2 linked regions of the Azotobacter salinestris genome follow. The protein of the gene in region 1 interacts with the protein of each later gene in a pairwise test. Links are inferred from orthologs where the notes say so. Each region holds a gene or a part of one and is shown in the gene's direction. Other genes may lie near its edges.

Region 1 (5,084 bases):
CGACGACGCGCCCGAGGCAGGCGTCCAGGCATTCCACCGCCTTGACCGCCGCCTCGAACACCCCGGTATGGCCGACCATGTCGCCGTTGGCGTAGTTGGCGACGATCACGTCGAAGCGCTGGCTTTCGATTGCCTCGACGATGCGATCGGTGACCTCCGGTGCGCTCATCTCCGGCTTGAGGTCGTAGGTGGCGACCTGCGGCGAGGGAATCAGGATGCGCTCCTCGCCCGCGAAGGGCTCCTCGCGGCCGCCGGAGAAGAAGAAGGTGACGTGGGCGTACTTCTCGGTCTCGGCGATGCGCAGCTGGGTCTTGCCGTTGTTGGCCAGGTACTCGCCGAGCACGTTGCTCAGCTCCGCCGGCGGGAAGGCGCAGGGCGCGGGGATGCTCGCCGAATACTGGGTGAGGGTGACAAAGCCGGCCAGCTGCGGCAGGCGCGGGCGCTCGAACTCCTTGAAGCCGGCTTCGACGAAGGCGCGGCTCAGCTCGCGGGCGCGGTCGGCGCGGAAGTTCATGAACACCACGGCGTCGCCGTCTTCCACCTTCACCGGCGCGCCGATGGCGGTGGCCTTGACGAACTCGTCGCTCTCGCCGCGCGCGTAGGCGGCTTCCAGGCCGGCCGCGGCGGTTTCGGCAGCGTACTCGGCCGTGCCGTCGACGATCAGCTTGTAGGCTTGCGCGACGCGGTCCCAGCGGTTGTCGCGGTCCATCGCGAAGTAGCGGCCGATCAGGCTGGCGATGCGGCCCTTGCCGAGGCGCGCGAAGGTGGCGTCGAGCGCCTCGATGGGCGCCTGGGCGCTCTTCGGCGGGGTGTCGCGGCCGTCGAGGAAGGCGTGCAGGTAGATCTTCTCGGCACCGCGCCGCACAGCCAGCTCGGCCATGGCGGCGATGTGGTCCTGGTGGCTGTGCACGCCGCCCTCGGAGAGCAGGCCGAGGATGTGCACCGCCTTGCCGGCGGCGACTGCCTGATCGACGGCGGCGCAGATCGCCGGGTTTTCGAAGAACTCGCCGTCCTGGATGGCCTTGGTCACCCGGGTGAGATCCTGGTAGAGCACGCGTCCGGCGCCGAGGTTCATGTGGCCGACCTCGGAGTTGCCCATCTGGCCGTCGGGCAGGCCGACGTCCATGCCGGAGGCGGAGATCAGGCCATGCGGGCGGGTGGCGAGCAGGCGGTCGTAGACCGGGGTGCGGGCGGCGTGGATGGCGTTGTGGGCGGGGCTGTCACTGTGACCGAAGCCGTCGAGGATGATGAGTACCAGCGGTTTGGGGGTGGCAGTCATGGTTCCGACTCTGATGATGCGGTGATATGGGCGCCCGGCAGCTCGTGGCGAGCAAGGGGCGACAGTCTACTGCTTCGCGGGGCGCAGCGTCATTGCCATTGACTGCCGCCGCGCTGGCGGGTTCAGCCGGCCTGGGGGGCTGTGTATACTGCCGGGATTTTACCGCTCTGGAACTTCCCGATGGTCCCCAAGCTGATCGAATTCGCTTCCAACCACTACATCCTCGTCGGCCTCCTGGTCGTCCTGCTGGTCCTGCTGCTGGTGACCGAGCTGCGTCGCGGTGGTCGTAGCCTCAGCAGCGGCGAGTTGACCTCGATGGTCAACGGGGGCCAGGGCCTGGTGCTGGATGTGCGTGCCCACAAGGAGTTCTCCGGCGGGCACATTGTCGATGCCCTCAATATCCCCTACGACAAGCTGGCCAGCCGCATGGCCGAATTGGAAAAGTTCCGGGCCAAGACCCTCATCGTGGTCGATGCCATGGGCCAGCACGCCGGAGTCGCCTGTCGCGACCTGCAGAAGGCCGGCTTCAACGCGGCCCGGCTGGCCGGCGGCATGAGCACCTGGCGTGGGGACAACCTGCCCGTGGTCAAGTGAGGGAGCCATGCCGAAAGTCGTCATCTACACCAGCACCTGGTGCCCCTACTGCATTCGGGCCAAGCAACTGCTGGACAGGAAAGGCGTCGCCTACCAGGAGATCGGCGTCGACGGCAGACCGGAGCTGCGCGCAGAGATGACCCGCAAGGCCGGACGCACCTCGGTTCCGCAAATCTGGATCGGCGATACCCATGTGGGTGGATGTGACGATCTCCATGCCCTGGAGCGCGCGGGCCGCCTGGACGCGCTGCTCGAGGATTGAATCCGCAAATCGAACAAGGCTCTGCCATGACTGAACAAGCTAGCAACGGCGCCGCACAACAAGACGGCCAGAACGCCCAATTCTCCCTGCAGCGTATCTATGTGCGCGACCTTTCCTTCGAGGCCCCGAAGGCCCCGGAGATCTTCCGCCAGGACTGGAAGCCCAGCGTCCAGCTGGATCTGAACACCAAGCAGAAGGCGCTGACCGGCGGTGACTTCTACGAGGTGGTGCTGACCCTCTCGGTCACCGTGAAGACCGGCGAGGAGGTGGCCTTCATCGCCGAGGTGCAGCAGGCCGGCATCTTCCTGATCAAGGGCCTGGATGCCGAGGCGATGGGCCACACCCTGGGCGCCTTCTGCCCGAGCCTGCTCTTCCCCTATGCCCGCGAGGCGCTGGACAACCTGGTCGTACGCGGCTCCTTCCCGGCCCTGATGCTGGCACCGGTGAACTTCGACGTGCTCTATGCCCAGGAGCTGGCGCGGATGCAGGCCGAGGGCCAGGCATCGGGCACGGTGCAGTAAGGCTGCAGCCCTGCCGAGAGAAGCGCCCTGCGGGGCGCTTTTTCGTTTCCGCTCAGTCCATCGCGAAATCGAGCTGACGCCAGGCCTCGTAGACCGCCACCGCCACCGTGTTCGACAGGTTCAGGCTGCGGCAGTCGGGGCGCATCGGCAGGCGCAGGCGCTGCTCCGGCGGCAGGCTTTCACGGATTTCCTGCGGCAGGCCGCGGCTTTCCGGGCCGAACAGGAAGGCGTCGCCGCGCCGGTAGCTCACGCGGTGATAGGGCTGCGATCCCTTGGTAGTGAAGGCGAACAGGCGTGGCCGGCCGAGGCTCTCCAGGCAGGCGGACAGGTCGGTGTGGCGTTTAAGGGTGGCGTATTCGTGATAGTCCAGACCGGCGCGGCGCAGGCGCTTGTCGTCCAGTTCGAAGCCCAGCGGGTCGATCAGGTGCAGGCTGCAGCCGGTGTTGGCACAGAGCCTGATGATGTTGCCGGTATTCGGCGGGATTTCCGGTTGAAAGAGGATGACGTGAAACATGCACAGCTCCAGGCGGGGAGGCGGCATTCTACCCTGTCGCTGCACCCCTGCCGCCTCCGGTGCACCGTCCTTGCCCACGGGCTGTGCATGCTGCGACAGGGCTTGGCAGTGGCGACGCTGCCGGAGGATGGGCCCGGATGGTCAAGCCAGGCGCCCGCTGGGCCGGCTGGAGGCATAAAAGAGGGGAGCTCCCGGCCTGCCTGTACCGGGGTCCCCAAAACCCTTTGCCAGAAGATCTGCATCATGTGTGCCAAGGGTTGCAGGCATGGTCTCGGGGGGGGGCAGGCGGGGCAGCCCGGGGGGACATGTAGGTAAAGGCTTACATGGTGCGATGGTGATCGCCACTGTTTCTCCAGTGGGGGGATGCCTACTCTATTGCTCAAGGACGTCGCGCAGGAAGCGCATCGAAAAACATGGAAGGCGTCGCAATTTCCGCCAGGATGGCGGGTGATAGGGAAGTCGCGCAGGAGGCGCATCGACCGGCAGGGATGTGGTCGAGAATTCACCGGGAGGGTGATGTCGCAGGGATGGTTGGCGCAGGATGCGAACTCAGGGACGATCGCCAGGATGGCCTTGTTCAGGGACGATGTGCGCAGGATGCGCCGCATGCTAGGGATGGTTCAGGGATGATCGAGGAAGTCCTGCCAGGATGGCGGAGAGAGTCACGGACGTCAGAATCAGTCTGCAAGGCCCCGCTTTGGCGGGGTTTTCTTTTTTGTGCCCCCGGGGCGCACCCGCACTCAGCCGTGGGCCTGGTGAAGGCCGGGCATTCCTTCCAGCAGCGAGCGCAGCAGATCCACCATGCCCTGCTGGCGCTGTGCATCGCGATAGACCAGTCCCACCTTCAGCGGTATGCGCGGTTCGCTGAGCGGCTTCCACAGCAGGTCCGGATGGCTGTGCAGCGACCGCGAGCAGCCCGGCAGCACCGTGGCCAGGGTCGTGTGCGGCAGGCTGTCGAGGATGCTGTTCATGTGGTTCAGCTCGGCCTGTACCTGCGGGCGCCGGCCGAGCAGGCTGAGTTGTTCCTGCCAGATCTGCCGTACGCGGAACTCTTCGCCGAGCAGCAACATCGGCAACTCCGCCGCCTGGGCCACGGAAACCTTCTTGAACTCCTTGAGCGGATGCTTTTCCGGAATCACCAGCTGCAACTCGTCCTCGTATAGCGGCAGGCTGTGCAATCCAGGCTGCCGCGGCGGCAGGAAGCCGATCCCGATATCCAGGGTGCCGGTCAGCAGGCGCCGCTCGATGTCGATGCCGGACAGCTCGTAGAGCTGCACCACCAAATGCGGCTGAGCCTGGCGCAGGCGCTCCAGCAGGGGCGGCACCAGGCTGGCGCTGACCGTCTGCAGCACGCCGACCGCCAGGCTGTGCGCCGATTGTCCGCGGAAGGCGCGCAGTGCATCGCGAGCGCGCTCCAGGCCCTCCAGCAGCGGTACCGCATAGCTGTACAGGGTCTGTGCGGCCAGGGTCGGCAGCAGGCGCTTGCCGGTACGTTGAAAGAGGCTGACGTCGAGGTCCGTCTCCAGGTGGCGGATCTGCTGCGAGAGCGCCGGCTGAGACAGGCTCAGGCGCTCTGCGGCGCGCCCTACGTGGCCCTCCTCGTAGAGGGCGACGAAATAGCGTAATTGCCGAAAATCCATAAGTTTCTCTTATCGATAAATCTGGAAAATCGAAATAGCCTTGGGGGCCGACAGCCCCTAGTCTAACGCCCATCGATCATGCTTACAGCGCTCTGGAGGCCAGGCTGAGTGATGAGCCAGGCAGTGGTATCAGAGCTGTTCATAGGTAAAGCTGAAGAAGTTAATGCCGGGCCGAGCCGTATTGCCGGCTGTCGGGCTCTCTGTCCGAAGAGGTTGCAAGGTGCGTGACGTCCTGGCCTGCACGCGGATGATGCGCACCCTGGAGCGTCCGTCG
Region 2 (2,821 bases), 990 kb from region 1 along the record:
CATGGCGCTGGCTTTCGCGGCTGTCGAGGTTTGTTATTATGCCGTCACATCCCGCGTCTGGCTGCCACAGTGAAACAATTCATCGATTTCATTCCGCTGATTCTCTTTTTCATCGTCTACAAGCTGGAACCCCGCATCGTCGAACTGGCCGGCCAGAGCTTCACCTTCGGCGGCATCTTCAGCGCCACTGCGGTCCTGATCCTCGCCTCGCTGCTGGTCTACGGCGCGCTGTTCCTGATCCAGCGCCGGCTGGAAAAGGGCCAGTGGATCACCCTGCTCGCCTGCCTGGTGTTCGGTGGCATGACCCTGACCTTCCACAGCGAAACCTTTCTCAAGTGGAAGGCGCCGGTGGTCAACTGGCTGTTCGCCCTGGGCTTCGCCGCCAGCCAATTCATCGGCGACCGCCCGTTGATCCAGCGCATCCTGGGCCACGCGGTCAGTCTGCCGGCGCCGCTGTGGACGCGCCTGAACCTCGCCTGGGTGGCGTTCTTCGTGTTCAGCGGCTGCGCCAACCTGTTCGTCGCCTTCACCTTCCACGAATTCTGGGTCGACTTCAAAGTGTTCGGCAGCCTGGGCATGACCGTCCTGTTCCTGGTCGGCCAGGGAGTCTTCCTCGCCCGTCACATGCACGAACACGGCACCGACCCCGCCGCCAAACCCAAGGACTGACATGCTCTACGCCATCATCGCCACCGACGCGGAAAACTCCCTGGACAAGCGCCTGGCCACCCGTCCTGCGCACCTTGCCCGCCTGCAGCAACTGAAGCAGGAAGGCCGCCTGGTACTGGCCGGACCGCACCCGGCCGTGGACAGTCCCGACCCCGGCCCGGCCGGCTTCAGCGGCAGCCTGGTGGTCGCCGAATTCGATTCCCTGGAGGCCGCCCGCAGCTGGGCCGAGGCCGATCCCTACTGCGCCGCCGGCGTGTATGCCGACGTCAAGGTCAAACCCTTCAACAAGGTCCTGCCCTGATCCGGCGCCATCATGAGCGAACTGCTGCTGATCGACGACGACTGTGAGCTGTGCGAGCTGCTGGCCAGTTGGCTGGCCCAGGAAGGCTTCCAGGTGCGTGCCTGCCATGATGGCCATGCCGCCCGCACCGCCCTCGTCGAGAAGACCCCGGATGCCGTGGTGCTGGACGTGATGCTGCCCGACGGCTCCGGTCTCGAGCTGCTCAAGCAGCTGCGCGGCGACTACCCGGATCTGCCGGTGCTGATGCTCTCCGCCCGTGGCGAGCCGCTGGACCGCATCCTCGGCCTGGAACTCGGCGCGGACGACTACCTGGCCAAGCCCTGCGATCCACGCGAGCTGACTGCCCGTCTGCGTGCCGTGCTGCGCCGCAGCCAGCCGCCGGCCTCCTCCAGCCAGCTGGAGCTGGGCGATCTGTGCTTCAGCACGGCACGCGGCGTGGTCGGCATCGGCGGGCACGAGATCGCCCTCACCGCTTCCGAGAGCCGCCTGCTCGAAGCCCTGCTGCGCCAACCCGGCGAACCGCTGGACAAGCAGACCCTGGCGCAACTGGCGCTCGGCCGCAAATTGACTCTCTACGACCGCAGCCTGGACATGCATGTCAGCAACCTGCGCAAGAAGCTCGGCCCGCATCCCGACGGCAGCCCGCGCATCCTCGCCCTGCGCAGCAGGGGCTACTACTACAGCGCCTGAAGGCACCTTTACCCAGCCTTTACCCTCGCCTGACCTCATCTGACCGTTCATTCCCTAGACTGAACTCGTCCGGCACACAGCCGATTCCGTACCGAGGAGACACATCATGCGCAAGACCCTTTCCATGCTGCTGCTCGCCGCTGCCCTGCCTGTCGCCGCGATTGCCGGAGACATGGGCCATCCCGGCGACATGAGTCACGGCTATCATCACAAGGAACGCAACGGCATGGCAGGGATGATGATGGGCCCGGCACACGGGCTCCAACTGACCGACGAACAGCGCAAGACAATGCGCCAGGTCTACCAGGAAGCTGCCAAGGAGAAGCGCGAGATCAACCAGCGCTACCTCGACAAGCTGTCCGAGGCCGACAAGGAAGCGATGAGGAACGAACTGCGGGCCAGCCGTGAAAAGGCCGAGAAGACCTTCCGCGACCAGCTGACGCCGGAGCAGCAGAAGGCCTTCGACGAGCGCAAGGCCGAGCAGGAGAAGCGCCGCGCCGAGTGGGAAGAGTTCCGCAAGTGGAAGGCCGAGAAGGAAGGCCGGCAGCAGTAAGTCCGTCCCGCCGGACCGCCTCCGGGCGGTCCGGCGCTCCCGTCCAGTGGCCTGTGCAGTTGGTTGACTCAAGTTCGGATGACCGGGCACCGGAATTGACCGAGCGAGCCGTGCGGACAGGCCACCAGCACCGAGCCCCTTATGCATTCACTCTTCTGGCGAATCCTCGCGGCATTCTGGCTGGCTTTGGTGCTGGTCGCCGGCCTGTCCATGCTGCTCGGCCGGGCGCTGAACAACGATGCCTGGATCATCGCCCGCCACCCCGGCATGCAGGATCTCGCCACCCGCTGGACCGAGCGCTATGAGTCCCAGGGCGCCCTGGCCGCGCAGCCCCTGCTGGACGAGAACCGCAACCAGTACCGCGTCGTCGTCCAGGTGCTCGACGAAACCGGTCGTCATCTCTCCAGCCGCGACCTGTCCCGGCAACATCGACCGCCGCCCCCTCCCGAGCCCGGCAATCGCCCGCACCTGCCGCGCTTTCCCTGGCGCCAGCTGAGCCAGGAATACACCAGTCCGAAGACCGGGCAGACTTATCTCTTCATCTACCGGACACCCCATGAGGAGCTACAGGCCTGGCGCCATGACAGCCTGCTCTGGCCGCTCAGCGC

What was found. The genes of interacting proteins can lie anywhere in the genome.
Region 2: the proteins of secB (region 1) and GCU53_RS05860 interact in binary tests that used the Escherichia coli proteins (3 or more experiments, as listed by UniProt). The link is inferred for Azotobacter salinestris from one-to-one orthologs.

What each region holds. Positions count from the first base shown.
Region 1 is NZ_CP045302.1:2,242,835-2,247,918, reverse strand. Bases 931-3,908 are described here. They hold secB (protein-export chaperone SecB), read left to right. Parts: upstream 931-2,161; coding sequence 2,162-2,656; downstream 2,657-3,908. Other genes in these bases: trmL (tRNA (uridine(34)/cytosine(34)/5-carboxymethylaminomethyluridine(34)-2'-O)-methyltransferase TrmL), read right to left, coding at 2,709-3,170; grxC (glutaredoxin 3), read left to right, coding at 1,881-2,135; GCU53_RS10480 (rhodanese-like domain-containing protein), read left to right, coding at 1,460-1,873; gpmI (2,3-bisphosphoglycerate-independent phosphoglycerate mutase), read right to left, coding at 931-1,279. Outside these bases: more of gpmI, read right to left, coding at 1-930; GCU53_RS10460 (LysR family transcriptional regulator), read right to left, coding at 3,911-4,810; GCU53_RS10455 (aspartate aminotransferase family protein), read left to right, coding at 5,058-5,084. UniProt on the Escherichia coli protein: One of the proteins required for the normal export of some preproteins out of the cell cytoplasm. It is a molecular chaperone that binds to a subset of precursor proteins, maintaining them in a translocation-competent state.
Region 2 is NZ_CP045302.1:1,257,394-1,260,214, forward strand. It holds GCU53_RS05860 (response regulator transcription factor), read left to right. Parts: upstream 1-982; coding sequence 983-1,660; downstream 1,661-2,821. Other genes in the region: GCU53_RS05845 (PHP domain-containing protein), read right to left, coding at 1-3; GCU53_RS05850 (septation protein A), read left to right, coding at 70-669; GCU53_RS05855 (YciI family protein), read left to right, coding at 671-970; GCU53_RS05865 (Spy/CpxP family protein refolding chaperone), read left to right, coding at 1,767-2,213; GCU53_RS05870 (sensor histidine kinase), read left to right, coding at 2,355-2,821. UniProt on the Escherichia coli protein: Response regulator member of the two-component regulatory system CpxA/CpxR which responds to envelope stress response by activating expression of downstream genes including cpxP, degP, dsbA and ppiA.